3 regions of the Aliiglaciecola sp. SL4 genome follow, and region 1 is predicted to be linked to each of the others. Evidence: predicted binding sites of a transcription regulator. Region 1 holds the regulator's gene; each other region holds the start of a gene.
What was found. The regulator FliA, encoded in region 1, starts transcription of late flagellar genes. The targets are predictions, from matches to a motif close to CTAAAGNTNNNNNNNNNNNNGCCGATA.
Positions count from the first base shown of each region.

Region 1 (10,723 bases):
AAGTACTACATCTTTGTCTAAGTCATCTCCAGCGACAAAAACGTCGTGAACACTGTGGGATAATTCTTCTGCGTCAACCCCAAAGTAATAACTCAAAGATGCTTGGGGATCAGTATCAACCAATAACACCCGCTGACCTTGTTGAGCTAAAATGCCCCCTAAGGTTACAGTTGTTGTGGTTTTTCCGACACCACCTTTTTGATTAGCCACCGCCCAAACTATCACCAGATAACTCTTTCTAAATGGCGGACTAAAATCATCATTTTATCCGCATTTCCAACATTATACTCTTAGCGATATCAAATAATGGTAAGTTGCGCTCAGAAATATACGCTTTAGTAATAGCTTGAGGCATACCATAAACGACACTTGTCTGCTCATCTTGAGCCCAAATTTTGGCACCTTTTTGTTTTAATGCTGCACAACCTTCTTTTCCGTCTGCGCCCATCCCCGTTAAAATTATCCCTAACACTTTATCGGCGAACACCTTACTCAAAGATTGAAACGTTAAATCTACACTTGGCTTGTACAAATGATGGTCTCGATTAACATCCTCAACTATTTTAACTCTAGCACGGCGGCTTGTTCCCTCGATCAACATTTGTTTACCACCAGGTGCTAAATATGCACAACCACCAACAAGCTGTTCACCTTGTGTGGCCTCTTTCACAGTGATTTTGCATATCTGATTCAATCGGTTGGCAAAGGCTTTTGTAAAGCTACCTGGCATATGTTGCACAAGAACAATGGGATGGGGAAAGTGCTCTGGTAATTCGGTCAGAATATTTTGCAATGCAATGGGCCCTCCCGTGGAAGTGCCGATAGCTAATAATTGATACTCTTTTCCAGAAGAGCGACGAACGCTAGTCAATGTAGGTTCTAATTTTGTTTGTGCTGTTGCTGGTGCGACTGCAAAGCTAGAACTTGTCATAAAGACTTGGGTTTTTGCTGTTTTGCCAGGAGAATTAAATGCGGTATTCGATCTTGCTCCTAGACGACGAGCAACCAGTCCTCGTTTAGAGGCTAAAGTTCGTACCCTAGATTGCAGTAGTTCACTAGACTCTTTACTATTTCTAGCAATGTCTTCAAATTTTTTAGGTAAGAAATCCAACGCACCCGCATCAAGGGCGTCTAAAGTAGCTTGAGCCCCCTCTGAGGTTAAGGATGAAAACATTAAAATTGGCAGCGGGTGAGCCTTCATGATTCGCTTAACCGCAGTGATACCATCCATCACGGGCATTTCCACGTCCATTGTCACAACGTCCGGTTTTAACTCAGCGACCATTTTAATTGCTTCTTCACCATTGCGAGCTATACCTATCACGTCTAGCAAGCGGTCTTGGTTTAGAATATCTTTTACGCGTCGGCAAAAAAAACTGGAATCATCAACAACTAATACCCTATATGCCATTACGAAAAAGCGTCCTATTATTCATTTAGTTGTTATTTCTTTTTAGCGTATCGCTTTAATAAGCTAGGAATATCAAGAATTAAGGCAATACCGCCATCACTAGTAATGGTTGCGCCAGCCATGCCAGGAGTACCTTGTAGCAGCGCGTCAAGGGGCTTGATAACCACTTCTTCTTGACCTATCAAGCTATCTACAACGAAGCCAACTTGTTGCGTACCAATTTGCACAACCACCACATGCCCTTGATTTTTATCATCACCACTAGTTTGTTTCATTAACCAGTCGCGTAAATAAAAAAGAGGAATCGCTTTTGAACGCACAATCATTGTCAATTGACTATCAACCGTATTGGTTTTAGTTAAGTCCATATTGATAATTTCATTGACCGCGCCAAGGGGTAAAGCAAAGGTTTGTTTACCCACTATAATCATCAGCGTAGGTAAAATGGCTAAGGTCAACGGCACTTTGATTTCCAAGCGTGTGCCTTTACCTAACTCGGAACTAATATTAACCGTTCCATTAAGTTGATTGATCTTAGTTTTGACCACATCCATCCCTACACCGCGTCCAGAGATATCAGATATTTCTGTTTTGGTGGAGAATCCTGGAGCAAATATCAAATTGAATGCTTCTTCATCCGTCATTCTAGCCGCCGCATCAGCATCTAGAACACCTCGGCTGATAGCGATATCTTTTAACTTATCAGGATCCATGCCCTTACCATCATCTTCAATGGTAAGTAGTATGTGATCACCTTCCTGGGAAGCTGCAAGTTTTACGGTTCCCAATGAGGGTTTGCCGACAGCTACGCGTTCTTCTGGCATTTCAATGCCGTGATCGACAGAGTTTCGCACCAAATGGACGAGTGGATCAGCCAAAGCTTCAACTAAATTTTTATCTAAATCTGTTTCTTCACCTTCAAGATTTAAAGAGATTTCTTTTTTAAGACTTCGCGCTAAATCTCTTACTACGCGAGGAAAACGACCAAATACTTTTTTGATTGGTTGCATGCGGGTTTTCATCACCGCACCTTGCAAATCTCCAGTGACAACATCAAGGTTAGCAATGGCTTTAGTCATGCTTTCATCATTGATGTTAACACCTAAACTTAATAGCCTATTTCTAACCAATACCAACTCACCTACCATATTCATAATCTGGTCAAGACGCTTAGTATCTACCCTGACAGTTGTCTCACCTTGAACACCGGCAACTGGCTTTTTATCTTTTTCATCTTTTTTAACAGCAGACTTAGCTGCTGTTGGTTTAGGTATAACAGGTTTTTCAGCCTTAGATACTGACGTTTGGGGCTTGGGTGTTGATATTGGTTTTACAGGTTGTTTTGCTGCAGCAGTGGGAGCAGGCGGTTCTGCCTTAGGTGTTGGACTCACTGCGGGTCCCTTACCTTCCCCATGCAATTGATCAAGCAATGCTTCAAATTCATCATCTGAAATATCATCGGAGTCGGCACTACCATCTGATACGGAAGGTGTTGGTGCTACCGACGAAGAAGGTGCTTTAGCAGTCACTGACTCCTTCGAAGGTTGCGAAGGCTCGGGAGTCTCCGCTTTATCAGTTGAAAAACTGCCTTGGCCATGAAGTTGATCAAGTAAAGCTTCAAATTCATCGTCAGTAATATCTTCATCACTGGCACCACTCATAAGATCCAACGGAGTGGAATCCCGATCTGGGGTGGAGCCTTCAGCCTGAGAAGATCCTTCAGCAGCATCCTCTCCTAGATCTGATTTGTCCGTAGAAAAGCTTTTAGAACCATGCAGCTCATCCAACAAGGCTTCAAATTCATCTTCTGTAATGTCTTCCATATCATCATATGATTCGTCCTTTTGCACCTCAACCACTTCTTCAGGCATTTCAGGGACGTCAGGAAGTGCCGTAGGCGTATCTTCTGATTCGGGTTTACTTAAACGGTGCAGGGTTTCTATCAGTTCAGGGGCTGCGGCTTCCAATGGTTCGCGTTTTTTTACATCTTCGAACATTTGCACAACCACATCTGTGGCTTGTAAAATGACATCCATTAACTCAGGCGTTAAGGTGCGTTGTCCATTACGCATGGTATCAAAAACATTTTCCGCACCATGACAAATATCTACCAGTTCAGTGAGTGATAAGAATCCGGCACCACCTTTAACAGTATGATAACCGCGAAAAATCGCATTTAATAAATCAGAGTCTTCAGGGTTGTTTTCAAGATCAACAAGTTGCTCTTGCAATTGCTCTAATAGTTCACCTGCCTCAACTAAAAAGTCTTGTAGAATTTCTTCGTCAACTTCAAAAGACATGAATACGTTCCCCTTAAAAACCTAGGCTAGACAATAGGTCATCTACATCGTCTTGACTGGTCACCACATCATTTCGCGATTCTGCATCAATAATTGGCCCTTCAGCTTTCACAACATCTGTCTCAGCTTTCGATTTATGAGAAGTTTCATCTGCTTTTGCAATTAATGCACTGGTTTCAGAAGCGCCAAAGACAGTTAACATATGAACTAAACTGTCTTCCACTTCTTTTACCAAATCAATAACCCTACGAATGACCTGCCCAGTAATGTCTTGATAACCTTGTGCCATCAATATATCGGTCAGCAATCCAGTTAATTTATCTGTATCTTTTGAAGACTGCTCTAATAAATCATCTAGATCGGTACACAAGGATTTAAATTCTCCCAGTTGTAACTCTCTGGTCATCAACTTTTTCCATTCCGGCAGCAAATTAGTGATGCCCGTATGCAGTTTGTCAGCAATAGGCATGCTCGCTTCCACGGCATCCATAGTGTTATTTGCTGCTTTTTCAGTAGTTTCTAAAACATAGTTAAGGCGACTTTGCGCATCAGGAATATCTTCATTAGCTAAATTAGAAATGCGCTCATCAAGTTGAAAACTGTTGAGAGAATCATGGAGTTGACGGGTTAATTTACCCACCTCAGCAAATAACTCAACAGAATTGGTCAAAGAGGTTTCTTCCAGTAATTCACTGGCAGCCTGATTATCTCCATTTTCCAGTAACTCAACTAACTTTCTAGCATCATCAAGAGACATTGGAGCTTTATTAGAGCCGGTCATACAGACACTCCTAACTTCATTACAGATTAATTATCAACCGAGTCTCTCAAAAATTTTGTCTAGCTTTTCTTTCAGCGTTGCCGCAGTAAAAGGCTTAACAACGTAACCGTTAACACCGGCTTGTGCTGCCGCTACGATTTGCTCTTTTTTCGCTTCAGCAGTTACCATTAATACGGGTAAATGTTTTAAACTATCATCTGCGCGTATTGCTTTGAGTAAATCGATGCCTTGCATTCCAGGCATATTCCAATCAGTTACCACAAAATCAAAATCGCCTTGTTGCAACATAGGTAATGCAGTACTGCCATCATCGGCTTCTTGAACACTGGTATAACCCAGATCTTTAAGTAAATTCTTGATAATACGTCTCATGGTTGAAAAGTCATCAACAACAAGGATTTTCATATTTTTATCCAAAACCGTCTCCAATGAGGATTAAATCAAATGGTATTTTATCATTCTTCGTTAGCTCGCCAAGATTGCATTTTGCTTTTCAGCTTTAACATGGCTTGGCTGTGAATTTGGCTGACTCTAGACTCACTAACTTCGAGCACTTCACCAATTTCCCTGAGATTCAACTCCTCATCATAATACAATGACAGTACGATTGCTTCCCGTTCCGGTAAAGTAGTAATAGCATGTGCTAATGCTTTTTGAAATGAGCCTTGTAACAAATCTTGAAATGGCGTGTCGCTACCTTTATTTTGTTCAGTAGAAATAACATCTTCGGTAATTCCTAAATCTTCGATACCAATGATTTTACCGGCGTTAACCTCATTCAACATCTGATGATATTCGGCGAGGCTAACGTTTAACTTTTCAGCAATATCTACGTCTCTGGCATCTCGGCCGGTTTCACGCTCAACTTCATTGATAGCCTGAGTTATTGCCCGACCATTTTTATGCACAGACCTAGGTGTCCAGTCGCCTTTACGAATTTCATCAAGCATGGCTCCGCGAATCCGGATACCAGCAAAGGTTTCAAAACTGGCACCTTTAGAACCATCGAAATTTTTTGCAGCTTCAAGTAAACCAATCATGCCAGATTGAATTAAGTCATCCACCAATACACTAGCAGGTAACCTAGCTAATAAATGATGTGCAATACGCTTAACCAAGGAAGCATGTCTTTCTACAAGTTGAGCCAAATCGGCTTGTTGTTGATAAGCTGCTGCCTTTTTAATCACCGTTGTTCACCTACCACTTTTTCGGCAACAAGTTGTTCCAGGAAGAACTCTAAATGTCCACCGGGTTGATTAGGAATGGTCCAATGCATCGCTTTATCGGCAAGCCCTTTGATGGCGATAGATGCCGGAGAACCTGGAAAGGCATCAACGATAGCTTTTTGCTTCCGTACTGAACGACGAATATTTTCATCGTATGGCACCGTGGCGACTAGCTCTAAAGCAACATCAAGAAAGCGATTGGTGACTTTAGATAACTTAGCAAAGAGTTCTTGTCCTTCGCGCATGTTGCGCACCATATTGGCGACAATTTTAAAGCGAAATACACCATGTTCTCTATTCAGTAACTTAATCAGTGCATAGGCATCAGTCAGTGACGTGGGTTCATCACACACCACCATCATAATATCCTGAGAGGCCCGAGAAAAGCTCAACACCATGTCGGAAATACCCGCTGCGGTATCTACAATAAGCACATCTATATCGGTACGCAATTCACTAAAAGCACGAATTAATCCAGCATGTTCGGTTGGACTAAGCTCGGTCATTGATTGGGTACCAGAGGTTGCAGGCGCAATCAGTATGCCATGCGGGCCCACAACTAAGACTTCATCCAATGTACACTCACCAGATAAAACATGGGAAAGGTTTTTTTCTACTCGCAAGCCTAACATTACGTCTACGTTTGCCAACCCTAAGTCAGCATCTAGCACCATAACGCGCTTGCCCATTTTAGCCATTGAAATAGCCGTATTTAAGGTGATGTTCGTTTTACCAACTCCACCTTTACCACCGGTTACCGCAATAACTTTAATTAATCGAGATTGATTCATTCGTCTTAAGCTTCTCGCTTGGTCGTCGATCATATTGCTAATGCCGATTTATTCTGTTCTGACTTAGCAGTATGGATCAAACCATATTTTTTATAAAGCTTAGCCGCCGCAGAGATTAAAAACTTCGCATCTGCTACTTTAATATCTTCAGGGACACGTTGCCCATCAGTTAAATAACTTACAGCTAGCTTGTGTTCAATTGCTACACTTAACGCTTCTCCGAGACTATAACTCTCATCGAGCTTGGTTAAAATACATCCCTGCAAATCAATTGCGCTAAATGCGCTAAGAGTATGTTCCAAAACTTTATATTGAGCATTGGCTTGAATTACAACATACTTCTTGATGTTAGCACATGAATGTTGATTTAAGGTATCTAACTGTTTGATTAATCGAGAATCTCTTTGTCCAAAACCAGCAGTATCGATTAGTACCAAACGTTTGTTGCGTAGTTGAAAGAGTATATCTGACAATTCTTCTGCATTTTGTGCTTTTTTTACGCTACAGCCAATAATTTTTCCATAAGTGGCCAATTGTTCAAAAGCGGCAATCCGATATGAGTCAATTGTTACCATAGCAATTTGATCTGCACCATACTTTTGAGCAGCTCTAGCAGCCAACTTAGCAATAGTAGTGGTTTTTCCGGTACCTGTAGGACCAACTAAAGCAACCACTCCTTTATCCGCCAGAATAGCATTACCTGTGGTTTGAATTCGATTAGACAATAGTTTAAGTAAAAATAACCAAGCTTGCCGTTCATCGGCGTTCTCTGGTGTATATGACACTATGTCGTCAGCAATTTGACTACTAATCCCCATATCCATCAATCTTGAGGTTAAATAGCCGTGCATTGGGTGCGCACTTTGACGCTCTTGTTTAAGTAAACCAGAGACTTGAAATTGAAGCACATTGCGCAACGAGTTCAATTCGCTTTTTAGTTCATTTATCGCAGAATCAGATACGCTTTCAGGGGCTGAGTGTTTCTGCCTATTAACATTATTCGCCACTTGATGATTATCAGTATACTGCGATTCAGAGGCATTTGCAGAAGCTTGTTTTTCAAGTAATTCTCGTAAGCTGTCTGGTCCAGAGTCACCAATAATTTCGCTCAAACTCGGTACCTTTTGCGTTGCTGCACGGGCACTTTGCGGCTGAGCTGATTTTGCATTGCCTGCTCCTGCATGCATTGACATAGATGCCGTTTTGTTTTCACTAGCAAGTTTACTTCTTTGATTAGGCTCACTATTAGCTTCCGGCTTGGCTTGGTCGTAGGCCGCTACAATTTCAATGCCTTCAGAAGTTTTCTTGTTGGACATAATGACCGCATCACCACCAAGTTCTTTTTTTACTTGGTTAAGCGCATCGCGCATATCTTTTCCAATAAATCGTCTAATTTTCACATTGTTCCCCAAAGAAGCATTTGGTCTGGTTTAAATAAATTAGTTTGTGCCATTTTATTGACCCACTGCACTTACAATTCGAATTTGTTTGTCGCTTGGTATTTCTTGATAGGAAAGTACGTGCAATCCCATCACTGAGTGTTTGAAGAACTTTGATAACACCGGTCTTAGCATGCCTGAAGTAAGCAAAACAGCTGGTTCACCTTCTAGTTCTCTTTGCTGTGAAGCTTCGGTTAAGGACGTTTGCAATTTTTCGGCCAACCCGGGTTCTATTCCGGCACCATCTTCTCCACCGGCTTGCAATGATTGATGCAGCATCTGCTCTAGATCAGGTGCCAAGGTTATAACAGGCAATTCTTGTTCGTTATTGTTGATTTCCTGCACTATCAAACGTTTTAACGATATTCTGACGGCAGACACCAATACATCCGGATCTTGAGTTTTAGGGCCATATTCGCAAAGGGTTTGTACAATACTGCGCATATCACGAATGGGCACACCTTCATAAAGTAAGGTTTGCAGTACTTTCACTACGGTACTCAAAGGTAAGACTTCTGGTACTAAACCTTCAACTAATTTAGGACTGTTTTTAGCCAGCATATCGAGCAATTGTTGCACTTCTTCATGACCTAATAGCTGATAAGCATTGTTGGTGAGCAATTGGCTAAGATGTGTGGCAACAACGGTGGCTGCATCCACAACGGTGTAACCTAATGTTTGAGCGTGCTCTCGCTGTTGAGGGCGGATCCAAACGGCTTCTAAACCAAAGGCAGGATCTCGAGTTGCTTTACCGTCTAACTTCCCAAAGACTTGTCCGGGATTAATAGCTAATTCATCGTCATGACTAATTTCAGCATCTCCCACCGTTACCCCAAGCATGGAAATGGTGTAGCTATTTGGGTTTAGGTCAAGGTTGTCACGGATATGTACCGGTGGAATTAAGAAGCCCAACTCTTGAGACAACTTTTTACGCACACCTTTAATACGAGTTAATAGTTCACCACCTTGGGTTTTATCTACCAGTGGAATAAGACGATAGCCCACTTCTAAGCCAATAGTGTCAACATGTTGCACATCATCCCAACCGAGCTCTTTAATTTCTTGAGGTTGGCTTGGCTCCTGCGTATTTTCTAAGGCTTGAGGCTCAGTAGCCTGTTTCTTCGCGTTCCAAAAATTATAATACGCTACAGCGCCAACAAAGGCACTAAAACCAAGAAATGCTAAATGCGGCATCCCTGGTACTATGCCCATTACGAACAATATTGCTGAGGTCACGTAAAGCGCTTTTTGATTGCCTAATTGACGTCTCATTTCCTGACCCATTTCTTGAGAGTCATTTTCGCGCGTCACAATAATTGCAGTAGCTACTGAGAGTAATAACGAAGGAATTTGTGCTACTAGACCATCACCTATAGTCAAAATTGTGTATATTTCAATGGCTTCACTAAATGCTAAGTCATGTTGAATAATACCAATAAACAGCCCACCAACGATATTGATAAGCATAATGAATAAACCCGCAACGGCATCGCCTTTAACAAACTTTGATGCACCATCCATTGAGCCATAAAAATCGGCTTCGCTGGTAATTTCTAAACGTCTTTTTCTTGCTTCGTCTTGATCAATATAACCCGCGTTTAAATCGGCATCTATTGCCATTTGTTTGCCAGGCATTGCATCCAAAGTAAAACGGGCACTGACTTCAGAAATACGCCCAGCACCAGCGGTTACGACTTTGAAGTTGATGATCAGTAAAATAGCAAATACCACTATACCCACGGCATAATTACCACCGATCACCACTTCACCAAAAGCTTGAATAACCTTACCGGCGGAATCACCGCCTTCATGACCTTCTAACAACACAATTCGAGTGGAAGCCACATTTAGGGCTAAACGCAATACTGTCGCCACTAACAAAACTAGAGGGAAAATGCCAAAATCGACGGGTTTATTAGTAAACACCGCCACCAAAATCACCATAAGTGATAATGCAATATTGAAACTAAAGAGTATATCCAGCAGAAATGCAGGCATCGGCAGAATAACCATACCCATAATAGCTAGCACTACGATAGGGGCGCCAATCCCATTCATAAAGCTTTTAACCTGATTTTTATCTACTCGATTGAGGTAACCTGCAAGTTCCATAAACAATTTTTTGACGGTTGTGAATATGATCTTGAGTTTTGCAACAAACGCGCCAAAAATATCGTCTGTTAATTGACGTTTTCTCGAACCAAATTTACAGGGAGTACTGAAAAATAGAATCAAGGGTTCTACTGGGCTCAAAACCCGTGAGCTGACTATTAAAATACGGAGAGAGTAATTGACTTTAACCAGGTTATAGGCTTTACATATTTGCGTTTTAATTAACACAAATAGAAGATAAAAACAGTGACCGTTTAGTTAACTAATAAAATTGCAGGTTGTCACAAGTAATCATTTAAACAGGCATAAAAAAACCCGGCAACTGCCAGGTTTTTTTAAAACATCACTGTGACTTATTTAGCAGCAATTTTTCTGCGAACTAATAAACCAAGACCTGCTAGCATAAGAACCAATGCTGAAGGCTCTGGAACATAAGTTACATCACCTAAAAATGTATCGGCCAATACAATTGGGAAGTAGATACGGTTGCCATCACCATCGTAAGAAACTTCATCCAAAATTAGACCACCAACAAAATCACCAGCAAGTAATAGTAAACTGTAATCAGGCGTATCACCAAACAAATCAAATACTACCTCAAAAACTGCTAAACCAGTAGTCATATCAAATGGGTCAATACCTGCCACAAGTGAATCACCATAT
Region 1 covers NZ_JBGOSE010000001.1:198,214-208,936, reverse strand. Annotated here, with positions in the region: gene AB6T38_RS00920 (ParA family protein) at 1-225, opposite strand, end outside; gene AB6T38_RS00915 (chemotaxis response regulator protein-glutamate methylesterase) at 260-1,411, opposite strand; gene AB6T38_RS00910 (chemotaxis protein CheA) at 1,444-3,711, opposite strand; gene AB6T38_RS00905 (protein phosphatase CheZ) at 3,725-4,492, opposite strand; gene cheY (chemotaxis response regulator CheY) at 4,526-4,909, opposite strand; gene AB6T38_RS00895 (RNA polymerase sigma factor FliA) at 4,948-5,679, opposite strand; gene AB6T38_RS00890 (MinD/ParA family protein) at 5,676-6,542, opposite strand; gene flhF (flagellar biosynthesis protein FlhF) at 6,539-7,909, opposite strand; gene flhA (flagellar biosynthesis protein FlhA) at 7,964-10,060, opposite strand; gene AB6T38_RS00875 (PEP-CTERM sorting domain-containing protein) at 10,414-10,723, opposite strand, start outside.

Region 2 (10,723 bases), on a different contig from region 1:
ACAAACTGCTGGATACGCTACCGATCCTCAATATGCCAATAAAATATTGTCGGTATTAAATAGTGATACGTTCAAGTCAGCGTTATCCACACTAGCATTTGGAAAACAAAATGGGCAATAACAGTTTTTCGCGGGAGTTAAAAATATGATCAGAGCTGCCGATTTATACACTATCGCGACCAGTGGGGTCAGAGCCAGTAATCAATTGCTTGCCACCACCAGTAATAATATCGCTAACGTTAATTCGGAAGGTTATGTTAGAGAGCAAACCTCGTTTGAAAGCCAATTAGTTGGTGGCGTTGGTCGCGGCACTACCGAACGGGTTTTAGATACCTTTGCGCAAAACCAACTGCGCCGAGACACCACACAGGCTAGTGAGTTTGAAACTTATTTTCAACGTTCAAGTGTGCTAGATGATATTTTTGCTAGTGAAGCAAACAGTGTTTCAAGTAGTATGAGTCGCTTTTTCAGTTCGCTACAGACTGCCACCGATGAGCCTACCAATATGGCTGCCAGACAGTTAGTGTTAGGTGAAGCCAATGCACTTGTGGGACAAGTCAGTACGTTGTCGCAATTTATGGACAACAAAGAAAAAGAGCTTAATTTAGAGTTAGAATCTTCCATTGATACTGCTAATCAATTAATCGAAACTATCGCAGACCTGAATAAAAATATCCGCATTGCCGAAGGTAACAACTTATTTGATGAGCCTGGCGTGCTCAAAAATCAGCGGGATAACGCCATTTTGCAATTAGCCGAGATTATGTCCATTGAAACCCGAGATAACGGTAACGGTGACGGTTCTGTGATGGTAAACCTCACCTCTGGTGAATCCTTAGTGCTGGAAGATGGCTCGTTTAATTTGTTCCAACTTAGTGGTGATCCTGATCCAGACTATCGAAATTTGTATTTAGCTAGTACTGGAAAACCCACGACACTCAAACTTCCTGAGCAAAACTTAGGTGGTCAATTGGGCGGCTTATTTCGTTATCGGGATGAGATTTTAGCTGAAGGTCAACGGGAGCTAGGGCAAATTTCCATGGCCTTAACCAGCGCTATCAATCAGCAGAATCGTTTGGGAATGGACTATGATGAACAACTTGGTGGTAACATCTTTTCTAACCCCGAATTTCAGGGGTTAAATTATTCGGCCAACTCTGATTTATCGTTAACAATGAACGCTAGAATGACTGAAGATGGCGCGAGCAAAATTACTGCGGCTGATTATCTAGTGGAAATCACTGGGACGACGCCAGGCAGTCCAGACACTGTGGATATTAGCGTCACCTTAGTCAATCCAGATGGTTCATATGTAACTGATATTGATGGAAATACATTATCGCAAACCTATACGGGTATCGAAGCACAAGCGGGTACATTTACTGAAGTACTGGGGGGGCTTGAAATAGAGATCCCCAATGGCGACAGTTACGCTGTAGGGGATAGATACTTATTTCAACCCACTAAAAGTACCGCACAATCAATCGAAGTTATCATGACACGCCCCGAAGATATTGCTTTAGCCTCACCATTTCGTGTCGAGAGTAATTTGGATAATTTAGGGGATGCAAAGTTAACGGCATCCTCAGTTACCAATACCTTTGTTGATAGTACTTTGACCGATCCCATGGCGTCCGCTTTTGATGGCAGTGGTGGTTTTGTTGCAGGTAGCCCTGCGAGTCTTGTGTTTAATAGTGAATCCGAATTTGAAATTTTCGATGAAGCGGGTGTGTCATTGGTCGTGGTCTCTGGAGTTACCGACTACAATAATATAATGGAACAAGCGGCAAGTGATGGCGGTTGGCCATTCCCAGGGTTGGCCGATTTTCCTGGCTATGATTTTAGTTTACAAGGATCGCCTGTTGCAGGTGACCAGTTTACGATTGCATATAATACCGATGGTGTGGATGATAACCGTAATGGACTAAAGTTAGCCGGCTTACAAGATATGGATATCATGCAGCAAAATAATAATGGTGGTGGAAATTTGATTACATTCCACGAGTCCTACGCCAATATTGTTAGTGATATTGGTGCCAAGACGGCCTCGGCAAATATATCCATGCAGGCTGCTCAAGCTATGCAGACTCAGTCCAGCGATTGGTTTCAGTCAGTTTCTGGGGTCAATTTAGATGAAGAAGCGGCAAATTTAATCCGCTTCCAACAGACCTATGCGGCGGCGGCTAGAATATTGACTACCGCAAGCGAATTATTTGACACCATTTATAGTGCTACAAGGTAAATTGTACTATGGCAAGAATATCCACAAATCAGTTGTATGACCGCAGTATTAATACAATCACGCAAAATCAGGGAACCTTGTCTGATGTTCAACAACAACTCTCGTCGGGGAAAAAGTTGTTGCGCCCCTCGGATGATCCTGTGGGGGCTGCACAAGTTGTTAGGCTCACAGAAGATCTCGACAAAATTACTCAATATAAGCGTAATAATGATTTACTGACCAATTCATTGCAGCAAGAAGAGGTTGTTCTTAGTAATATTAACAATGCGCTGGATAAAGCGCGTCAATTAATGATTCAATCAGGCAATGGTGTTTACGACGAGTCTGACTTAGAAGCCATCGGAATAGAGATAGGCGCCATTCGAGACGAAGTATTTAGTTTGATGAATACGCAAAACTCCAACGGCGAATATATTTTTGCTGGATATCAATCGCAAACCGAAGCGTTTACCTATAATCCATCAGCAACAGGCGAAAAATATACTTTTTCTGGTGATGATGGTGTGAAGGAAATCCAAGTATCAGATGCACTCAATATTCAAGCGAATAGTTCTGGAAAGACTGTATTTGAAAATGTTTTAGCCAGACTCAATTTTACGGTTTCAGGAGACAGCGGACTAGAATCAATTTCATCCGTTATTACTGAACAGGCTGCTTTCGACAAGTTTCATGAAAATAATTACGATGCAGTCACCCCGGCTAATAATCAGTTTCAAGCGACTATTATTGCTGGTAACCAAGTTCAGATTGATAATGTAGGTACTGGAGAAACCATTGACACGGTCAATTTTACCTCTGGTGAACCTTTCGTTTTCAACGGTATTGAATTTAACGTTGAAGGGGGTGTAGGGGATACCTTCGATTTTGAACTAAACAAGCCAGAAAAAAACAATATAGCTGAAACGTTAAATAACTTTTATTTGGCCCTTAATGCTGGTGATTTAAGTGATAAAGAACTTAGTGAGGCAATTGCCGACGCATTGGTTGGTATAGATAACGGCTCTCAATCTTTAGCCAATGCAACCTCATCTTTGGGTGGCCGTTTGAATGTCGCAGAGTCGGTTTACGAATCAAATTTGGATCTTGAAATAGCCAATAAAACTGCCCGAGCAAATATTGAAGATGTGGATTATGCCGAAGCAATATCTGAATTAAGTAAACAAGAAACTGCTTTGCAAGCTGCCCAAGCCACTTTTTCAAGAGTAACTGGGCTAACTCTGTTCGATTACATCTAATTTTATATTAGAGATCGAGATGGGCTAAATATATGTGACTTTGGTTGTCAATGTGACTAGAGTAATAACTAATATATATTCCTTGCTCACTTTTTATCATCCCTGCATAGCTGCAATCGCCATCTGAAGGTAACACAATCTGTAGTGTTAACTTTTTCGTTTCTATGTCAATTTTCCAAAGTGCAGTTTTGAATTTTCCAGCCAGCCAAGCTCTGCCACAAATTAAAATCGTCTTTGCATCGAATTGCAAAATCACAGGCGCACCAATGTACTGTTTTAAATCATACCATTGCCAAGCACTGTAAGGTGGTTTTGCAACTCCCCATTGAGCAGTAAAAGTGTCTGCATCTCTGCGAACCACAGCATATGCATTGCCGTTTTGGCTAAAACACAAATCACTTTCATTAGGATAACCGAGGCCATGGCTGGCTAAACTAAGTGCGTCAGTTTTAAAACAATCAAAAGTGCGTAACGGATTACCTTTATACAGATTAAGTTGTTGTTGAGCTCGTTTGTAGGCAAACCCATAGGCTTGTCCATCTTGCCAACGAATACGCCAAACCCACCAGTTTTTTTCTGCAAACCAATGATGCGAGGACCAGCTTAACCCATCTTGGGAAAACCAACATAGTGAACGGCTATGCAACCATTTTCCTTTGTTATCGTAACAGCGGGCGTAGGCGTTCATCAGCAATTTACCATCGGGCATGACGGTTAATTTGGGATCTCGCAAATCACAGTTCGCCATTTTAAGACTTACGCCGTTAATTTTTTTACCATCTAAGTCGCAAATGACAATGCGTATATCGCCATCCTTACTCATATGATCAGAGGCCTCTCTAAAACTAACAAATAGTTTGCCTGCAAAGGCACACAGATCAGTAAATGCGCTGTGTTTCGAGGTTTTCCAAATCGAATTAGTCCAATTAATCATCATTTTTAAAATTTATTTTTGTCGAAAAATCTATTGAATCTCAAATAATTACATATTGCAAAGCGGAAATTTTTTGCCGTTTTAATAAAAAACGGCAAAATTTAGTTAAAGGGATTTTTTAATCCGTCGATACCTTATCTGAGAGAGCCAGTAACACCGATCTAGTTTTGACTAAGATTGATGTTCTTGAATGTGTTTTTTAACCACCGATTTTTATCGGTTGCCAGCGAAACGCTGGACTGAGAGTGTAGGAGATATCCCATGGGATTATACGTTAACACCAACGTTTCGTCTTTGAATGCGCAACGTCAATTATTTGATTCATCTAACCGTTTAGGCACGTCTTTTGAGCGTTTGTCTTCTGGTTTCCGTATAAACCGTGCAGCGGATGATGCTGCTGGTTTGCAAATCACCGACCGTTTAACCACCCAGGTTCAAGGTCTTAACCAAGCTGTACGAAATGCAAATGATGCGATTTCTTTAGCGCAAACCGCTGAAGGTGCGTTAGGCGAAGTAACAAACTCACTTCAACGTATCCGTACTTTAGCTGTTCAATCACAAAATGGTATCAACACCTCTGCTGACCGTTTAGCGCTTCAGAAAGAAGTATCAGCTCTTAAAACTGAAATTTCACGTATAGCGCAAACTTCACAGTTTGCCGGTGTTGACATCCTAAATGGCGCGTTTTCAGCGGCATTCCTAGTAGGTGCTAATGGTGGCCAAACTATCTCTGTTAATTTGTCTAGAACCAGTGGTTTTGGCGCTTCAGGGCTAGGTATTGCTGGTACTTCAGTTGCTAGCATTGCAACTGCATCTGCCGCGTTAACAGAAATTACCGCTGCAATTTCTACTGTTGGAGCTGTACGTGCCGATTTAGGTGCCCTGCAAAACCGTTTTCAATCTACAATCAGAAACTTAAGTAACATTTCTGAAAACGTTTCAGGCGCTCGTTCACGTATTCGTGATACAGATTTCGCAACTGAAACCGCTGAATTGACACGTAACCAGATTATCCAGCAAGCCAGTTTAACTGTTTTGTCTCAGGCTAATCAGCGTCCACAATCAGCGCTTCAGCTTCTAGGTTAATAGAATACGATTGGGAAATTAAAGCCAGGAGGTAGTGAATCTGTATTTAATGGCCCAAAACGTAGAGAGTGCGCTCTTTCCCTCCTAACGTAAGAGCGCTTCGCCGGCTAATTTAGTCGGCTTTTTTCTCAACCTAAACGTTTGAAAAATATAGGAATTAATATTTAGTTAGAAAATAGTCTAAAGAATTTCTCGATCCTGTTCGATAAAGATTTCAAGAGTGATGTACAAAATAAAAAATAATAAGTACACGCCCAAATAAGTGACGTAATAAAACTAATAATAGCGCACTTAGAATCACCGCAAAAACCACTAATAATAATAATAGGTTTGGCGGATTGCTTAAATCGTTAGGAGAAAAAAATGTCTTTATACGTCAACACTAATGTGTCGTCGTTGAATGCTAGTCGTCAGCTATTCACGTCGAACAATAATCTAAGTACTGCGTTTGAACGCTTGTCCTCTGGTTTTCGCATAAACAACGCGAAAGATGATGCCGCTGGACTACAAATTTCCAATCGTCTTACGACACAAATTCTCGGCCTAAATATGGCTGTAAGAAATGCCAACGATGGTATCTCTCTTGCGCAAACAGCAGAAGGTGCTTTGGCTGAAACTACTTCCGCATTGCAACGTATTCGTGTACTGGCAGTGCAATCTCAAAATGGTATTAATGGTTCTGCCGACCGGTTAGCGCTACAAAAAGAAGTTGATGCGTTAAAACAAGAAATCAGTCGTATTGCCGCAACATCGCAGTTTGGTGGTGTCAATATTCTTGGTGGGGATTACTCTTCAGCATTCTTAGTCGGTGCTAACCCAGGTCAAACTATCAGCGTCAATATTTCTAGACCAGGTGGATACGGTACGTCCGGTCTGTTTGGCTCTCAAAGCATTGAAGCAAATTTAATTTCAGTTGCCACTGAAGCACAGGCTTCTCGTGCCATGGCGGCAGTATTAGGCGCAATTTCTATAATTGATGCTAAACGTGCTGATTTAGGTGCAATACAAAACCGTTTCCAATCTACAATCAGAAACTTAAGTAACATTTCAGAAAATGTTTCTGCGGCGAGATCTCGTATCCGCGATACAGACTTTGCGGCTGAAACAGCTGAATTAACCCGCTGGCAGATAATTCAACAAGCCAGTATTACCGTGTTGGGACAAGCGAATCAACGTCCACAAGCTGCTTTGCAATTGTTGCAATAATAAGAGAGAGAAATCATGAAATATGATGCTGAGCAAGCAACAGGGGCAGGCTGCAACATTGAAGATTGATTAGAAAGAAGAAAACGGTCGGATTGCAAATTGTGGGGGCAGGCTGCAACCGACCGAAGAAGATACGTTTTACTAAGACAACTAGATAACTCACGCTGTATAAAGGCGCGGGCGAATTCTCACTCCATTATATAGCCTTAGGCTTTTTTAATGGGCAGTCGACTGGGCAGAAAAGATGCCAGGAGGTAGTGAGGAGGTATTGAGGTATAGGCCATCAATCCCGCCCGTCGACCAGAGCTTTCGCTCTTGCTTTTATACAGTTTTGTCAACCTTAATTGCTTGGCAAAACTGTCAGCCATGGTAATGACTGACAGTATGATTTTAGCATTTTGTGTGCCAAAATTATATTGTACTGAGTTATCGACACTTTTTTAAAGTAAAACTTCTAATAAACAATAGGTTAATTAAAGTTTAGGAGTGTGGATAATGACTTTATTTGTGAACACAAATATTTCTTCAATTAATGCCAAGCGGCAATTAATTACCACTAACAACGATTTAAGTACCGCTTTTGAACGTTTGTCGTCAGGTTTCCGTATTAATAGCGCAAAGGACGATGCGGCAGGTTTGCAAATATCTAATCGTCTAACCACGCAAATTTTAGGCTTGGACATGGCCGTCAGAAATGCAAATGATGGCATATCCTTAGCGCAAACTGCTGAAGGGGCATTAGCCGAAACCACAGTCGCGTTGCAACGGATTAGAGTTTTGGCAGTTCAATCGCAAAATGGCATCAATAATTCTGCGGATCGCTTAGCCTTACAAAAAGAAGTGTCGGCATTAAAAACCGAGATAAGCCGTATTGCCAGCTATAGTCAGTTTGGTGGGGTAAATCTATTGGATGGTTTTTATTCAGCTAAGTTTCTAGTTGGCGCTAACGCTGGCCAAACTATCAGTGTTAATATTTCTCGCCCCGGCGGGTTCGGCACTTCAGGCTTATTCGCTGGTTACAATATTTCGGTGGCATCTGAAGCTCAGGCTTCAGCGGCGTTAACTAGAGTAAGCCAAGCGATTTCCATTATTGATGCTAAACGGGCTGATTTAGGGGCAATACAAAATCGCTTTCAATCGACAATTCGTAATTTAAGTAATATATCTGAGAACGTATCAGCGGCAAGATCCCGTATTAGAGATACAGATTTTGCCACAGAAACGGCAAGCCTTACCCGTTCTCAAATTTTACAGCAAGCCAATTTGACGGTGTTATCTCAAGCCAATCAAAGGCCCCAGGCAGCGTTGCAGTTACTAGGGTAATATTAAAAAAACAGAGAACTCAATTTCTGAGGGTAGGAAATGAGAGGCCAACCCAGAGGCACATTGGAAATGTGTCTAGATAGGCCAAGGATGGCGGTGGTGTCGGCACCACCTGAATAAAAAGCCGACTAACAGGACTGAGAGTGTAGAAGTTTGGTTGAGAGGCCAGTATTCATTCTCTAACCCTGCCAGCCGGACAGAAACAGTATTTGCTCGTACTCCTAACGTGAGCAAGTTGGCCAGGTCATTTGATCTGGCCTTTTTTTATTCTTATTGCCAAAAAAATGGCTTTTTTTATTTGTCTCACGTTTATACCTGATAACTTAGCAATCGCTGTGCCAAAAATCTCCGAAGTCTAAAATTGAAATATTCAAAGTATTAAACACGTATAAATAACAACAGAGTAATATAGCTTAGTTGGCGGTCACCTTAGTTCACCAAATCGCATTTAACTTTGCTCCTTGAGGTGACTCTGACTCAACGCACTATATTTAGTGCAAACCATTTAAATGGGTAACACCAATAACATACACTCGGCTTCCTATATAAAACCAGCCTATACACCTCTTTTATCTCCTGCTATTTACTTATCTTTTTAAAATAAATATTCATCATTTTTTACTTTATTTTAAAGTTGTTATTTATCAATGGTTTATGTTTAGTAATAAATTAATAAAAAAACTAAAGATCTTCAAGGTGAGGTCGATAACATTAGTTGAGGGAAATTCTTTTTAAAGAATTTTAAGTTGAGAATAGGTAGAGGTGCCGATTCTCAATAAAAGAGAGGTGGCTTTCAAGGAGTATTTCTTGGAGGTCAAATTTGAGGCGAATTACCTTATCAGTTAATAGGTAGTTCTCAGGAGGTAAATATGGGTTTATATGTAAACACCAATGTGTCGTCTTTGAATGCTCAGCGTCAGTTGTTTGATTCAGGACAGTCACTTAGCACATCATTTGAAAGATTGTCGTCAGGCTTTCGTATTAACCGAGCAGCAGATGATGCGGCCGGTTTACAAATCTCAGATCGTCTTACAACTCAAGTAGAAGGTCTTAACCAAGCCGTTCGTAATGCCAACGATGCTATTTCGTTAGCACAAACGGCTGAAGGAGCTTTAGGTGAGGTAACATCTTCTTTGCAGCGTATCCGTACCTTAGCCGTACAATCGCAAAATGGTATCAATACATCTGCTGACCGTTTAGCGCTGCAAAAAGAAGTCTCAGCGTTGAAAACGGAAATTTCGCGTATTTCTACCGATTCACAATTCGCTGGTGTAGATATCCTTAAGGGATCATTTTCGGCAGCGTTTCTAGTAGGTGCCAACGGTGGCCAAACTATTTCAATTAACTTGTCTCGCTCTGGTGGGTACGGTTCATCAGGTTTGAACATAGGTTCATTGTCAGTTGCTACTATTGCTGGAGCATCTGGAGCCTTGACTTCAATTGACAATGCTATCTCTACTGTCGGTGCGGTCAGAGCTGATTTGGGTGCATTGCAAAACCGCTTCCAATCAACTATTCGTAACCTGAGTAACATTTCAGAAAATATTGCTGGTGCTCGTTCACGTATTCGTGACACCGACTTTGCAACTGAAACAGCTGAACTAACTCGAAATCAAATTGTTCAACAGGCATCTTTGTCTGTGCTTAGCCAAGCAAATCAACGACCTCAATCGGCGTTGTCTTTGTTAGGATAATTTGATTAGCTTTTAAAAGTTAGTCTATCAATGATAATGCCACTATACTTATAGGGTTAGTGGCAAATTGCTTTGAAGTGGAGGTGAAAGATGGATGTTAATTTTTCACAGTATGGCCAGAATTTTGCACAGCAAGAATTAACACCCCCGGTTTCTGTAAACGAATCTGAACAAAGTCAGCTCAGAAATGAACAAAAATCGGTGGCAGCATCTGCGCAAAATGATCAAGAAAATCAGAGAGAGGCCGATAACAACGTATCAATCAATGAAGATTCTGTAAACATTGAAAGTGCGGTTAGCGAAATCAGTGATTTTCTACAGACTTCTAATCGTCAACTATCGTTTTCTGTTGATGAAAAGAGTGAAAGGCAAGTTGTTAAAGTAACAGATTCAGAGTCAGGGGAGGTAATTAGACAAATCCCTACTGAAGAGGTTCTTGCTTTGTCTGAGAAAATCAAAGATCTCCAATCTGACGTAGGCAGCGCAGTAGGAGTATTGTTTAACAAGCAAGCTTAAATTTTTTATTAAAGAGGTTCGTCATGACAATCCAATCATTAGGTGTAGGCTCAGGGTTGGCTTTAGATGATTTAGTCACCCAATTAATTGCAGCTGAAAGAGAGCCAAAACAGGCTCGCTTGGACGAAAAAGAAGAATCACTTGATGCTGAGATTTCTGGCATTGGCCAGTTAAAATCTAAAATGAGTGATTTTCTAGACGCCGTAGATGAGTTGCGTAATGACAACCAACTCCAAGGGCGTGAGCCAGCTATTACTAATCCTGACGAATCAATTGAGCCTTTTACCGCTGAAGCAGCTAATAGTGCAGTGAAAGGTGAATATCAGATTGCCGTTACTCAGTTAGCTAGCGGTAGCAGATTAGAAACTGCTGATGCTGTGGATGGCGGATTTAATGAAAGTACTGATTCTGTTTTGTCATCGGGTAGTGGTAGTTTAACATTTAAGATTGACAGTACTGGCGATAGTTTCAATATTAATGTTTCAGC
Region 2 covers NZ_JBGOSE010000003.1:119,088-129,810, reverse strand. Annotated here, with positions in the region: gene flgJ (flagellar assembly peptidoglycan hydrolase FlgJ) at 1-121, shown strand, start outside; gene flgK (flagellar hook-associated protein FlgK) at 146-2,242, shown strand; gene flgL (flagellar hook-associated protein FlgL) at 2,251-3,477, shown strand; gene AB6T38_RS05950 (hypothetical protein) at 3,485-4,414, opposite strand; gene AB6T38_RS05945 (flagellin) at 4,673-5,497, shown strand; gene AB6T38_RS05940 (flagellin) at 5,861-6,703, shown strand; gene AB6T38_RS05935 (flagellin) at 7,199-8,026, shown strand; gene AB6T38_RS05930 (flagellin) at 8,896-9,720, shown strand; gene AB6T38_RS05925 (flagellar protein FlaG) at 9,811-10,236, shown strand; gene fliD (flagellar filament capping protein FliD) at 10,260-10,723, shown strand, end outside.
Region 2: the regulator FliA is predicted to act here: its motif matches at 4,517-4,543, upstream of AB6T38_RS05945 (flagellin).

Region 3 (10,723 bases), on a different contig from region 1:
ATTTAACCAATATGGAGCAGAGAAAAATCCTAACGATATTTGTAAAGAGGATTAAATTATGGATCCCAAACTAATTAAGTTTACTAACTGGTTGCTGTATATCTTAGTTGCATTTGCTTTCATTCAAGTTGTAGGGAGCTGGTTTGAAGATGGTACGGGTATCTTCGGAAATCCGGTAGCCCATACAGGAATGTTGCTAATCATACTGGGGTTTTTATTCAACCAAAGCGTAAAACCTAAGCAATCTGAGGAAAAGCAATCTAAATCTTAGGTTTTGTTAATGATTACACTCAGTTATAGTTAGGGAATAAGTAATGACACTGACCGTAGTAGATGGCAACAGAACTTGTTATTGAAGAGACTCTTCAGAAAATAGATAGATTGTTGGAAGCCCATCCATCATTGATGGATGCTTATCAGCAATTGGAACCGATAATTCTTAGTTTGTTTGAAGCTCAGCGTATGAGTATTTTTCAACGCCGACGTCAACATCAAGATTTGGTTGCCCGTTTCAAAACCGGAAAAGAAACGCTACAAATCAAAGTTCCGATTAGTCCACAGTCTATCGCTGGATATGTTGCACTGAGTCAAAAGCCCCTGCTAATTAGCGACCCTTATAATGCGCAAGAACTGGCAGAGATACATCCACGTCTGAAGTTTGCCGATAAATTTGATAAGAACAGTTCTTTTAAAACTGAAAATATCATTTGTGTTCCCATTTTGAATGCCGGCGTACTGATGGGTGTGATGCAAATCATTAATAAAAATGTGGGCTGCTTTGGTGATGCCGATTTACGCTTAGCCAATTCATTGTCAGAAATATTAGGAAATAAATTCCGCTATGAATTGGGCGGAACCAGTAATCCGTTTGATTATCTTGTTCATCGTAAGTTGATGTCTGAAAAAGACCTCAAACAATTTACTGAAACAAGTAAAGATATTCGTCAATTAATCCAACGCATGGTCTCCGAAGCTCGTATTCCCGAAGATGAGTTGGGAAATGCATTATCGGTTCACTATCAAGTTCCCTACATTAGTTACCTGCCTGAGAAATACCATGTTCTGCAAAGCGGTAATAAACTAAACCTATCTTATTTAAAGCGAAACTACGTAGTGGTGTTGGCAGACGCTGCTGAAAATCCAATTGTTTTGATGGCCGAACCTAATAATGCTGCCCTATTAATGGAAATTGAAAGTGCATTAGGAATAGACAGCTATGAAATCTCTGTAGGTTTACCCAATCAAGTGCTGCAATACTTAGGCGCGAGCGGGGGCGGAGGCGCGCCTGGAGAGATGGATGAAATACTGGACGAAATTGGTACCAGTAGTGAAGAGTTAGATGAAACTAGTGAAGAGATGTCTGATGATGCGCCTGCAGTAGTTCGTTTAGTGAGTCGCGTTTTGCATGACGCAAAGCGATTAAATGCATCAGATATCCATGTGGATCCTGAAAAGAACGGTCCGACACGGGTTCGAATGCGCATCGATGGTGTTTGTCGAGATATTACCCAGGTACCGGCTTCTCATCACAGCGCAGTTATTGCACGTATAAAAATCATGTCAAACTTGAATATCGCTGAAAAGCGTGTTCCACAAGACGGTAAATTGGCATTTAAAATGTCAGGTCAGTTGGTTGAAGTTCGGGTCGCAACAATACCGACAGTGGCTGGCGAAGGTGTGGTCATGCGGATTTTAGCCTCAGGTGGCGCGTTACCCATTGAAAAAATGAACATTTCGCCTAAGAACATGAATATGCTTCGGGTAATGATTAAAAAACCCCATGGAATATTATTAGTTGTGGGTCCTACAGGTTCGGGTAAAACCACCACATTGCACGCCATATTAGGTTATTTGAATACACCAGATAAGAAAATTTGGACAGCAGAAGATCCGGTGGAAATAACACAGCCAGGATTGCAGCAAGTTCAGGTGAGTCCCAAAATAGGCTTCACTTTCGCCAACGCATTAAGAGCTTTCTTACGAGCCGACCCTGATATTATTCTTATTGGTGAAATGCGTGATAAAGAAACGGCGCATGCTGGTATAGAAGCCTCTCTGACCGGTCACTTAGTGCTCTCTACTTTGCACACTAACTCGGCACCAGAAACCATCACTCGCTTATTAGATTTAGGCCTAGATCCGGTGAACTTTTCCGATGCCTGTGTTGGCATCATGGCGCAACGCTTGATTCGAACTATATGTCCAAACTGCAAAGAACAATACCCCGCGACTGAAACAGATATGGCGTTTATTCGTCGTCAATACGGCGAAGAATATCTGGAAGAACTTGGTCTGGAGGAGCCGCTAATGTTGTATCGTGGCAAAGGTTGCGATGATTGCGGTGATACTGGTTATAAAGGAAGAACCGGGGTACATGAATTGTTAGCCATGACATCTGATCTTCGCTCTCTAGTGTACAAAGAAGCATCGGTAACTGAAATGAAAGCCCAAGCGATGAAAGATGGAATGAGAACCCTCACGCAAGACGGGATCTTAAAAGTACTAAAAGGTGATACTGATATAGCTCAAATTCAGATTATCAGCGGAACTGAGTAACTGAAAAAGGCACTCAATGGATAAATTGAGTGCCTATTTTAAGGTCTCATCGGGTTCAAAATTAAATAATTTAATACCCCCTGATGTTGCCTACCTTACTCAGAATCAATGGTTCCATTTGCGTTAGGTAAGTTATTCAGTAACTGCTTATTAAACGTATGGAAATCGTTGATTGCCGTTACTAAATCATTGGTTCCCAAGTCTTGAACTTCATTAATAATACGATTAATTAACTTATCGTACTGATCGCCATCCGCTAACTTTTGCTGCGACTGCTCAAAAACATTGAGCATTTTTTGCAAGTAATCACTTACTCTTTCTATCGGTTTTGATGACGGCTCTTGACTGCTGTCGTCATCGTTATATTGAGAAACCGACTCGTAAGCTTTAACTACCTCAACTTGATCTTGTCGAGTGAGTTGCAACGCAAAACCTGCTAGTTCTTGTTCGTCAAAACCAATTTCCAAGGCCTGTTCAAAAGCTTGCTCAATATCTCCTTCAAAAAAAGTGTTGGCCAAATCATTGGCATCAGAAACTAACTGACCTATAGACTCCAGTTCACTTTCATCCAACTCACCAGTTACTGAAAAGCTGTAGTTACTCTGTGCAACAAATACCGATTGCTGAGCCGCTGTAGGCTCGCCGTTTGTTTCAGATGCTTCAGGTCGAGCATTTGCTGGTGTAGAGCTTTCATCTGACTCAGCACTTTGTAATTCAACCTCATCAGCCTGAACATTTGCATTGCTTGGAGTTTCAACATTATCTGTAGAAGCACGCGGTAAAACATCGTTCTTTTCGATGTCTGAACTTTGTGTAATTTGTTTCTCTTGCTCCATTAACACCTGACGATTTAACTCAAACTGTTTTAAATCCTCAAAACGAATAGTGACTTCATCACCATCCCGGGTGCGAATTTGCAACTCGCCACTTTGTTGGCGAGACGCAGAAAGACTCTCTGTTACAGTTGACATAGGAGACTGCAAAGCAGCGTCATCTACTTCGTTTTCGTTACCAAAAAGTTGATCTTGTAATCGTTGAATACCTTGCTCAATTAAATCAGCGCTACGATCAATCCCCTCAGAAATATCTTCATTCATAAAACCTGACAGATCTTTTTCTGCCAGATTGATCCCCTTAGCAACCCCCGAACGTGCTTGGTCAAATAAGCTACTTAAGGTTTCTTCATCCGCACCATTGCGTGCAGCTCCAGAAATCACGCCGCTCACAAAATGAAGTACATTGTTTGCTACTTCTTCAAAGTCGAATAAACTTTCATTTGTTTGTTCAGGACTTTTCAGATTTGCCCGTTTACCATCAAGTTCTAATGTTTGGTTTAACGAGTTACTGTAAATTCTTAACCCGACTGTCGTTTGTGAACTGAGCTTGCTAACAGTAGATTCAGCAGACATACTTAGCCCTGCTTCTGCTTGTTTCAAACCAGCTTCACGCAATTGATTTTTTACCGCGTCATTGGGGTTAACCTGGGCTTTGTCGCCCATAAACGCTTTAATTTCGCCAAAATTCATGTGGAATACCTCACTATCCTCATTTAATAGTATCGACTATAAATTCAGTTTATTGAGAAATTTAATAAAATAAACTTAGTATTACACGAAATTATGAGCAAAATTAGTTAGTTAGCTTCAGGTCAAAAAACAAACACCAAATTGCGTTTGCAAGCGCGCTGGAAATCTTTAAAATTCGCGATTCTTCTTATAATGCCCAACTAATCGAGTTTTTGATGCGCCCAACAGAAATAAATCCCCAATTTTACCAAGCTCAACTCGACGACAAAGTATCCGCTTTAAATCAGCAATTTTCTGAATTTAGCATGCCAGAATTAGAAGTGTTTAACTCTGAAAAGTTGAATTATAGAATGCGTGCAGAGTTTCGTGTTTGGCATGATGGTGACGAACTGTTTCATATTATGTTCGACCAAGAAAGCAAAGAGAAATATCGCGTCGAAACATTTCCTCCTGCTAGTAAATTGATTAATAACGTCATGACAGACTTGGTCGCTTTGTTAAAAGAAAACGACATAGCCAGACGAAAGCTTTTTCAAATCGACTATTTAAGTACTTTAAGTGGCGAAATTATCGTTTCATTGCTTTATCACAAAGCCATAGATGACCAATGGCTTGAGCAAATCAACAAAATTTTGAAACAGTTAAGACAGCATTACCGAATAGATATAGTCGGTCGGGCCCGTAAGCAAAAAATATTAGTTGATAAAGATTTTGTAATTGAGCATTTACCTGTTGGCCAGAAAACCTACGAATTTAAACAAATTGAAAATAGCTTTACCCAACCCAATGCCTTAGTGAATCAAAAAATGGTTGAGTGGGCACTTGATGTCACCACAAATAGCGAAGGCGATTTACTCGAATTATATTGTGGTTTGGGTAATTTCAGTATTCCCATGGCACAAAATTTCAAACGCGTTTTAGCCACTGAAATATCTAAAACCTCGGTAGCTGCAGCACAATATAATATTGAGGCTAACCAAGCCCACAATGTCACCATTTTACGCATGTCCAGCGAAGAGTTTGTGCAAGCTCAAGCTGGGGTGAGAAAATTTAATCGTCTCGAAGGGATAGATTTAACCCAATACGACTGTCGTACTGTATTAGTTGATCCCCCTCGAGCGGGTTTAGATGATGAAACCGTTGCTATGGTTAGTAATTATGACAATATTGTTTATATTTCATGTAACCCAGAAACTTTGCTAGATAACTTGGCTGTTCTAAGTCAAACACACGAAGTGCGCAGATTTGCTTTGTTCGATCAGTTCCCTTATACCCATCATGTGGAGGCAGGGGTTTATTTAGTGCGGAAAAACTAAGCTGAATTATAAAGATTCATTGCTTTTGGCGAACTCTAAAGAGCCATTGGTAATGAACCTTAACTGAATTTTCAAACGTACAGCCAACTGCTCACGTTGAATAGGATCTAAATCTAACGCTTCAGCACCTGTACTAAAAACTAGCTTAACCATAGCTTCTGCTTGCAAGTTAGCGAGCTTTTTACTTAATCCCGTGGTTGCCACGGTATAATCAGTCAGCTCTTCTGTGAAGTGCTGAATCTCCCTAAATACAGCCGTTCGAAACGCGTTCGAAGTACCTGTGTGTTCACGTAATAATAATCTAAAAATATTACTGTTAGCAGAAATGAACTCCATAAAAGTATCAATGGACGTGCTGATGACTCCCCCTCCTGACGCAATTCTGACTCGAGCTTGTCGCATCAACTGGCGCAATGTTAACCCAGCCTCATCCACTAGAGTTAGACCAAGCTCATCAATATCTTTAAAGTGTCGGTAAAAAGAAGTTGGTGCGATGCCCGCCGCCCTTGCCACTTCTCTAAGACTCATACTAGAAAAGCTATGTTGTTCATCTAAAAGACCAAAAGCAGCATCTATAATTGCGCGACGTGTTTTTAACTTCTGTTGTTGCCGAGTTTGAATCACTTAGTACCCTCAGATATTTCCAGTCGTGAGATAATTATCAGGTTGAATTACACCTTAGGTTAACAGGCTTTTCAATTTATTTACTTGATAAAATATGCGGCTCAGGATAAATTAGCGTACAGTTGTAAGCTCAAAAGCATTTTTAAATGAACAAACCTCGTCTTTTATTGACCAATATTTTGGTCTTTCTCATCACCGGAGTCATTGCTGTAGTTGGCGTTCCATTGGAAGCATATTTCAATGGGTTCGACGCATTTGAAGTGACGGCCTGTATATTCTTAATATACTTTTCTGGCATGTCCATAACCGCTGGCTACCACAGATTATGGTCTCATAAAGCATACGAAACTAATTCCGTTGTTCGCTTTATACTTGCTGTAGGTGGTGCAATGGCACTGCAGAATAGTATTTTACATTGGAGCTCTGATCATCGAGTTCATCACAAATTTGTTGACCAAAATGGTAAAGACCCCTATTCAGCCAAACGAGGGTTTCTATTCTCTCATATAGGCTGGATGCTTAGAGATTATGAGTCACATAGATATGATGACTACAAGAATTGCAGAGATTTGCAAAAAGATGCCATTGTAATGTGGCAACATAAATATTATATACCTATTGTTCTGGCTACCAATTTTGGCATCCCTATGGCATTAGGATTTCTTAACGGCGACGTATTAGGAATGCTTCTATTGGCTGGTGTATTCAGATTAGTAGTTGTCCATCACGTTACTTTTTTCATCAACTCACTAGCCCACATTTGGGGTAAACAACCCTATACCGATAAAAACACAGCTCGTGACAATGGTATTTTAGCCTTTTTCACCTTTGGTGAGGGTTATCATAACTATCATCATATTTTTGAGTATGACTATAGGAACGGTATTCACTGGTGGCAGTTCGACCCTACTAAATGGTTAATTCGTGGACTCTCTGCTCTAAAACTGGCTCGGAACTTACGTCGTTGTCCAGAAGAAAGAATTGAAAAAGCGCGTTTTGAAATGATGATGAAGCGCACTCAGAAGAAAATTTCTCATCTTCCCGACGCTGAAGAAATCATGGTTAAGCTGCAACATGAATATGACGTATTAGTTGCCAAAATGAGTGACTATTATGCAACCAAGAAAAAGCTATTAGAGTTTAATCAAGCACGTATCAAAAAGAGTTACGACAATTTCGAGCTAGCAAATAAATACCAAGAACTAAAATTAAGTATGGTTCAGCAGAAACAGAAGCTCTATGAATTGTATCAAATGGCGTAAATTCTATTTTACTTCCATGGCTCAAAAGCCCGTGTCACAGTGCAAAAAAAAACCTGACGAAAGTCAGGTTTTTTTATAAGATTAATAAACTTAAGGTTGTACTGCTGCAGTTAACGATTGGTCTGTTAAAGCATCTCGGTGAGCGACAACTTCGATTAACGCATCTTTTGGATAATATTTAATGGTGGCCATAATAGCATCACTTTGAATATTTGCTTTTTCAGCAATATCCATTTGAACGTTTCGATAAGTCATATTTTGGCTAATCTTATTTGCCATGCATTGACTATTCACTTCAAACGATTGTTTGTCTACACAATCAAACGTTTTTAACTGATCGGCTTGAGCATGCGCAACCGCTCCTAAAGATAAGACGGCAAGAAAAGAAAATAATTTACGCATTGTGTTACTCCTATTAATTCATCGGTAGTCCGATGTAAAGAATATAACACAGACTATCCCAGGTTCGAAGCATAGTTTTATGACATTAATATGACAAGGTGTAATTTTTTGAATGAAAATGACTTTGATTTAGCCAGAAAATGCCGAGAGTGCACGGATTTACTGCCCTTAGAACCTCGACCGATAATACAAGGAAGCTCAAACAGCAAAATTTGTATCATTGGACAAGCCCCAGGTTTGGCAGCACATAATACTAATTTACCATGGAATGACGCCTCAGGAGACAGATTGCGAAGCTGGATTGGATTGTCCAAAGCAACTTTCTACGATAAAAATACAGTGGCAATATTACCAATGGGATTTTGCTACCCAGGAAAGTCATCATCCGGCGACTTACCACCTATCAAACGTTGTGCAGAACTATGGCATCAACGACTACTCGCTTTATTCTCACCTAAAATCACTCTTTTAGTTGGTCAATATGCACAAAGGTATTACTTAAATGATAAGTTAAACCTGACCGAGAGAGTAAAAAACTGGCAAGATTACCTGCCAAAATACATCGTACTCCCTCACCCTTCTCCTCGGAATAACATTTGGTTAAAGAAAAATGAATGGTTTGAACGTTCAGTTTTACCGGAAGTCAAAACGTTAATCCAGATGGCATCTTAAGGATAGTTAAATCGTTAAAACCTTAAACTAAACAGCCAGTATGGTTTACTGATACTTATCAAGAAATTTAATGAGTTCACTAAATGGCATAGGTTTAGCGTATAAATACCCTTGAGCTTCATCACAGCCTAGTTTTAACATGTAACTGGCTTGTTCTCGTTTTTCAATGCCCTCAGCAATGGTGTTTAAACCCAGGCGGCTACCTAAGGTAACAATCGTTTCGGCAATAAAGGCCGATTTATTGGGTTTAATTTCATTAATGAATGACCTGTCAACCTTCAGTCTATCAAGGGGTAACTGCTGTAAATAACTCATTGAAGAAAAACCAGTACCAAAGTCATCAATGGCTATTTTTACTCCAAACTCTTTAAGTTCTTTAAGTGATTCGACAACTATCTGAGGCTCATCCATGACTACGCTTTCTGTTATTTCCAGCTCTAACTGTGCAGGCACAATAGAATACTTATTAACGGAGGCTTTAACCATCTGAACGAAATCGGGATCTCGAAATTGCGGCATGGAAATATTTACCGCCATGCGCAAGTCATTGTAGCCTTGCTCTGTTAATGCCTTGAGATGCTGACAAGACTCTTCCAACACCCAAGCACCAATTTCTATTATCAGACCAGAGTACTCCGCCAATGGAACAAATACTGCTGGTGAAATAAAGCCATCATCTTCTGTTGGCCAACGCAGTAATGCTTCCATCCCAACAACCTGCTCAGTTACCAAGTCAACTTGGGGTTGGTACCAAACTTCAAGCTTGCGAGCAGAAAAGTCAGTCCTAAGTTGCCTAATCAGACTCAACCGCCAAGTTGTTTTTTCTTCCATTTCCGGTTCGTAATAACCGTAATTGGTGTTCAAATCCTTTTTAGCGCGATTTAATGCAATATTAGTTTGTTTTAATAAATTGATTCCCGAGCAATCGTCGTCGATTAATTTGCAAAAACCCATGGTTATATTGATAGGTAGCGTATGATCACCGGCTTTGAAAGGAAATGCGAATAATGAATTAACTCTTTCAGGGTTAACGACTTCTTCAGAGCCAATTAAACCGAACACATCAGCACCAATGCGACCCATTCTAACTTTAGACCCTAAACTATCTTGTACACGCTTGGATACAGCTTTTAAAAGATTATTACCTGCATCTTGCCCTAACCCATCGTTAACGTCAGAAAAGTGCTTAATATCAAGTAGTGCAACAACGTTGTAACCAGTACTTGTCATGACAGCAGTATCATCAAGCATATTGATGAACTCATTACGATTAGGGAGTTTAGTTAGCCAATCTTTAAAGGCTGCTGTACGCAATTGATGGAATAAATTTACATTTTCATAGCCGATTGAAATACTGTGTAAAAATACTTCAAGCAATTTCCTGTCTAATGAGTTTATTGGCTCTTTAGCATTAAGGAAAACCGCCGCGTCGTAACCTGAACTATTCAGATATAAAACTGAATAGTTTTTTTCGTAAACGTGCTCTTTTTGAGATAGACATTGACTAACTGATTCTACAATTTTTTTATTGTGCAGATTGTCTAAGTTTTCATTAATGTATTTAGCAAATTCTCCTGCGGCTCCTAAAACATAAACGTTATTATCCTCTTTATCTAAAATGGCACCCGCTCGCGCACAAACAACACCGCCAGCATCAAGACCAATTAGAGAACTAATTTGTGTGACAATGCCTTCGCAATATCCTTTAACTGAGTGTTCTTCGAGTAAATTAGCCGAAGAATGGATAATCTTTTCTAAGCCTTGTCGACTTTGGTTTATAGTAAGAATTTGTTGGTAAGAGCGTAGAGAGGCGATAATTGTGGTAACTAATTTACTACGGGTAAGTTCGGTTTTAGTTTTGTAATCATTAATGTCGTATTCTTTTATGACATTTTCTTCTGGTGCGTAACCTGGCTGACCTGTTCGCAGGATTATTCGGGGCTCCATAAGTTTCAGCTCTTCACGCATCTTACGCGCGACCACTAATCCAGCGTCATCAGTTTCCATTACAACGTCTAACAGAATAATAGCTAATTTGCTGCCTAATTTTTCAATGATAGTGAGTGCTTGCTTGCCTGAATAAGCATGGTGAAAGTACAGCTTCTTATCATTGAGCTGCAAGTCCGATAACGCTAATCTCGTTACAGAATGAATCTCTTCATCGTCGTCAACTACTAACACATTCCAGCGACCTAAGTTAGTCTCCTGTTCCTGTGATTCGTCTTCATCCAAGAAAATCAATTCATCATTTTCATAATCCGTTGGAAACATTCATCCTTCCACTATACAAACTTCATAACTGGTGAATACTGTAAAACCGTCGACCACACTTTAAACATATCTCAATATGCCGCAAAGAGGAATT
Region 3 covers NZ_JBGOSE010000015.1:10,026-20,748, forward strand. Annotated here, with positions in the region: gene AB6T38_RS16930 (hypothetical protein) at 59-271, shown strand; gene AB6T38_RS16935 (ATPase, T2SS/T4P/T4SS family) at 406-2,556, shown strand; gene AB6T38_RS16940 (DUF5610 domain-containing protein) at 2,652-4,082, opposite strand; gene trmA (tRNA (uridine(54)-C5)-methyltransferase TrmA) at 4,298-5,398, shown strand; gene fabR (HTH-type transcriptional repressor FabR) at 5,405-6,022, opposite strand; gene AB6T38_RS16955 (acyl-CoA desaturase) at 6,169-7,284, shown strand; gene AB6T38_RS16960 (pyridine nucleotide transhydrogenase) at 7,375-7,686, opposite strand; gene AB6T38_RS16965 (uracil-DNA glycosylase family protein) at 7,795-8,358, shown strand; gene AB6T38_RS16970 (EAL domain-containing protein) at 8,404-10,629, opposite strand.
Region 3: the regulator FliA is predicted to act here: its motif matches at 4,113-4,139, upstream of AB6T38_RS16940 (DUF5610 domain-containing protein).